Regions from separate parts of the Mesorhizobium sp. M7A.F.Ca.US.011.01.1.1 genome, predicted to be linked through region 1. Evidence: predicted binding sites of a transcription regulator. Region 1 holds the regulator's gene; the other holds the start of a gene.

Evidence for each region. Region 1 encodes PhoB, which activates phosphate uptake and scavenging genes when phosphate is short. Its sites were predicted from a motif close to TGTCATNNANCTGTCAT; they were not measured.
Region 2: ppk2 (polyphosphate kinase 2) is a predicted target of PhoB. The motif match lies at 1,152-1,168, and genes of this name have one in related genera.

The regions. Positions count from the first base shown of each region.
Region 1 is NZ_RZRT01000021.1:30,164-32,567, forward strand. It holds gene pstB (phosphate ABC transporter ATP-binding protein PstB) at 1-351, shown strand, start outside; gene phoU (phosphate signaling complex protein PhoU) at 378-1,085, shown strand; gene phoB (phosphate regulon transcriptional regulator PhoB) at 1,102-1,791, shown strand; gene EOA13_RS19730 (family 16 glycosylhydrolase) at 2,326-2,404, shown strand, end outside.
Region 2 is NZ_RZRT01000001.1:137,291-139,694, reverse strand. It holds gene EOA13_RS00695 (aldo/keto reductase) at 1-999, opposite strand, end outside; gene ppk2 (polyphosphate kinase 2) at 1,270-2,190, shown strand.

The sequences.
Region 1 (2,404 bases):
GAGGTCAAGGACCGTTTGCAGGAACCTGGCACGGGTCTTTCCGGTGGCCAGCAGCAGCGTCTGTGCATTGCACGCGCCATCGCCGTGTCACCCGAGGTGATCCTGATGGACGAACCGTGTTCGGCGCTCGACCCGATCGCCACCGCTCGCGTCGAGGAACTGATCGACGAACTGCGTCAGAACTATACCATCGTCATCGTCACCCATTCGATGCAGCAGGCAGCGCGCGTGTCGCAGCGCACCGCGATGTTCCATCTAGGCTATCTGGTCGAGGAGGGCGCCACCGACAAGATGTTCACCACCCCCGACGACAAACGCACCCAGGACTACATCACCGGCCGGTTCGGCTGAGCTCAGGCATACGAGGGACGAAGATCATGGGTGAACATACCGTCGCATCTTTCGATGAGGATCTGGAGCAGATCAGTCAGCTGATCCGCGACATGGGCGATCTCGCCCGTTCGATGGTCAGTGGCTCGACCAAGGCTTTGCTCAATTCGGACAATGCGCTGGCGCAGCGCGTGGTTTCCGATGATGCCATCATGGATGCACGCCAGCGCGAGCTGGACGATCGCGCCATCACGCTGATCGCCAAGCGCCAGCCAATGGCCAACGATCTGCGTGCGGTGGTCGGTTCGATCCGCATGGCCGGCGACCTTGAGCGCATCGGCGACCTTGCCAAGAACATCGCCAAGCGCGTCGGCACTGTCGGGCTGAGTGTCACGCCGCACGACCTTTCGCATTCGATCGACGCGATGGCACAACTGGTGCTGATCCAGGTGCAGGGGGTCGTCGACGAGTATGCCGCCGCTGACGCGGCAGCGCTTGCCACGCTCAGAAACAATGACGAACGCATCGACGTCAAATACACCTCGGTGTTCCGCGAGCTGCTGACCTACATGATGGAAGATCCCCGCAACATCACGGCGTGCACGCACTTGTTGTTCTGCGCCAAGAACCTCGAGCGGATCGGCGATCACGTGACCAACATCGCCGAAAATGCCTATTATGTTTTGACCGGCACGCAGTTGCCAGCCAATCGTCCGAAGCAGGACGAGACGGCAATGTCCGCGCCAGCGGCATAACAGGGGTGACCAGCCGATGATCGCACCACGCATCATGGTGGTGGAGGATGAGGAGCCGCTAGGCGTGCTGCTCCGCTACAATCTCGAATCCGAAGGTTACCAGGTCGAGGTGGTGACGCGCGGCGACGAGGCCGAAATCCGGCTGCAGGAGAACGTTCCCGACCTTCTGGTGCTCGACTGGATGGTGCCTGCGGTTTCGGGTATCGAACTCTGCCGGCGCCTGCGAATGCGTCCCGAGACCGAGCGGCTGCCGATCATCATGCTGACCGCGCGAGGCGAGGAAAGCGACCGCGTGCGCGGCCTGTCGACCGGTGCCGACGACTATCTGGTCAAGCCTTTCTCGACGCCGGAGTTCATGGCCAGGGTCAAGGCGCTGCTGCGCCGGGCCAAGCCGGAAGTGCTGTCCAGCGTGCTAAAGGTCGGCGACATCGTGCTCGATCGCGAGTCGCACCGGGTCTATCGCAAGAAGAGCGAGATCCGGCTCGGGCCGACCGAGTTCCGCCTGCTCGAATTCATGATGCGCCATCCAGGCCGCGTGTTCTCGCGCAGCCAGCTGCTCGACAATGTCTGGGGCGAGACAATCTACATCGACGAGCGCACGGTCGACGTGCATGTCGGGCGGCTGCGCAAGGCGGTCAACAATGGCCGCATGCCTGATGTCATCCGCACGATCCGTGGGGCGGGCTACGCGATCAGGGAAGACTAGGTGGCTGTTCCGTCCCGATAGATCGGGAAAACTCGATTAGCACGCGGTCGCCAACAGCCGGTGGAATGTTGCACTCGTCTCATTGATGGGGAGCGAGCACGGGACGCCAGGAGCGATCATCCTCATCAGGTTTCGAATGACTGCGTTTGGGCCAAAGCGACAGGCAGCTTCTCGCGTTCCTCGATCTCCCAAACTCTCTATTGGGCCCCGGCTGGCCAGGAAGCACGGCGAATTACTTGATACGTCGTCATCTTTCCCGCAGACTTCGACCAGAAAGCCACGCAAGAATGACTTGAGTTAATTTAGATATACGTTCTTCAAATGACGCGTATTTTGCACAAATATACAATTTTAATAAATTACTTCAAATTGTTGCGAGTCCTCTCCTCTTTATTCATTTCTCGTCTGTCGATTGTTCAATGCGATCTCGGATCTAATGACGATTCCGTGGAACGATCTCGTTCTTTGCAGCGTTGCTTTGTAAGCGGTCGCCGGACCTTTGACCAGGTCGGATACCATTAGGAAGGATTTCTGATGAGCACGGTCTTAAACGCCAAGGGCATCCCTCTTGCCTACACCGGCGCTTCCACTCATTGGTTCTCGGCCACCGGGT
Region 2 (2,404 bases), on a different contig from region 1:
GTCCTTTGCCGTCAGCTGCTGGTGCCAGTAGGGATAGAGCAAGGGCGGCCGGCTGACCGCGTCGAGGCGCTCGCGCTCCTCGCCGGAAAGCACCAGGCTTGCCGCCGCGATGTTGTCCCGGAACTGCGTTTCCGCCCTGCCGCCGATCACCAGCGAACTGACGGCCGGCCGGCCGAGCAGCCAGGCCAGCGCCACCTGCGCTGCCGACACGCCGCGCTGCGTGCCGATCTCGACCAGCACATCGACGATCCGCCACAGCCGGTCCTCGTCGCGGATCGGCGGTTCGGACCAGCCGGCGAGCTGCCGGGCGGTGGGGCTGTCACGGCGGTATTTGCCCGACAGCAATCCGCCGGCAAGCGGGCTCCAGACCAGAACGCCCAACCCCTGGTCGACGGAAATCGGCAGCAGTTCGTACTCCGCCTCGCGCGCTTCCAGCGTGTAATGGATCTGCTGCGTGACGAAGCGCGGCTGATGATGGCTGTCGCTGATGCCGAGCGCCTTCATCACCTGCCAGCCGGAATAGTTGGAGCAGCCGACATAGCGGACCTTGCCCTGGGCAACCAGCGTGTCGAGCGCCGCGATGGTTTCCTCCAGCGGTGTCACACCATCCCATTCGTGCAGGAAATAGATGTCGATGACGTCGGTCCTGAGCCGCTTCAGGCTCTTCTCGCATTCGCGGATCAGGTGATGGCGCGACAGGCCTTCATCGTTGGGACCTTTGCCGATCCGCATCCGTGCCTTGGAGGCGATCAGCACGTCGCCCTTGCGCTTGCCGCCGAGCGCTTCGCCGATGATTTCTTCCGACATGCCGTTCGAATAGACATTGGCGGTGTCGATGACATTGATGCCGGCGTCGATGCAGAGATCGATCATCCGGCGCGCCTCGTCGAGGTCGGTCTTGCCGACAGCCGAAAATGCACCGGCGCCGCCGAAAGTCATGGTGCCCATGGTCAGCGTCGATACTTTCAGGCCGGAACGGCCGAGAGTGCGGTATTCCATGTCGGTCCTCGCGATTGCATTGAGAAGGGGTTGGGAAGGGCGCCCGAATGTGGCTGCTATTTGTAGGACAATTTGCGCGGTATGTCTCCATGCCAGGGCGGCGGATCGATCATGCCTCGCGGGTTTTTGCAGTGATGGCGATCAGGTCAGGCTGCAATAAAACCGTCATTGCGGGCCTATATTGAAGTCGGCTCAGGCGTTGCCGTTCCGGGCTGTAAGCCGGGAGTTTGGGGCGCCGATCGACAGAGCTTGCAAGTGGAGCAGCCGATAATGACCGAGCTAAAACAGAATTCTGGGGCCAGGGATTGGCTTGAAGCCGAACTCGCCGACACGCTCGACGAAGACTATGAGCTCGAAATGTCGGAGCCGGCGCTGTCGATGGAGATCGCCAAGATCTACAAGAATTCGCATCCGCCTTCGATCGATCGCATGCAATATTTTCGCGACCTGATCAGCCTGCAGTCCGAATTGATCAAGCTGCAGTCCTGGGTCGCCTACCACAAGAAGAAGCTGGTGGTGATCTTCGAGGGACGCGACTCGGCCGGCAAGGGCGGTGTCATCAAGCGCATCACCCAGCGGCTCAACCCTCGCATCTGCCGTGTCGTGGCACTGCCGGCACCGACCGAGCGCGAAAAGTCGCAATGGTATTTCCAGCGCTATGTCCCGCATCTGCCGGCCGGCGGCGAGATCGTGCTGTTCGACCGCTCATGGTACAACCGCTCGGGCGTCGAGCGGGTGATGGGCTTTGCCCAGCCCGATCAGGTCGAAGAATTCTTTCACGACGTGCCGGAGTTCGAGCGCATGCTGGTCCGCTCGGGCATTACCGTGGTCAAATACTGGTTCTCGATCACCGACGAGGAACAGCAGATGCGCTTCCTGATGCGCATCCATGATCCGATGAAGCAGTGGAAACTGTCGCCGATGGACCTGCAGTCGCGCGTGCGCTGGGAGCAATACACCAAGGCCAAGGAAGAGACCTTCGCCCGCACCAACATCTCGGAAGCGCCCTGGTTCATCGTCGAGGGCAACGACAAGAAGCGCGCGCGGCTGAACTGCATCGACCATCTGCTCAAGCAATTGCCCTACGAGGAGGTGCCGCACGAGGAGATCACGCTGCCGGAGCGCGTCTTCAACCCCGAATACGAACGCCAAGTGCTGCCGCGCGAGCTTTACGTGCCGGAGAAGTATTGATGGATCGCTCCCTTCTCCCCGTCTCTATACGGGGAGAAGGTGCCGGCAGGCGGATGAGGGGCGGCGCCGACTTCGGCCGTTGAGTCTGAAAAATTCGCAATGCTGGCAGAGCGCTATTCTGCTGTTATATTGCCCTCGATGGCGTTTTGGGCGCCATACTATTCGGCTGGCTGGCGCCGCCCCTCATTGCCCTGCCGGGCATTTCTCCCCGTAT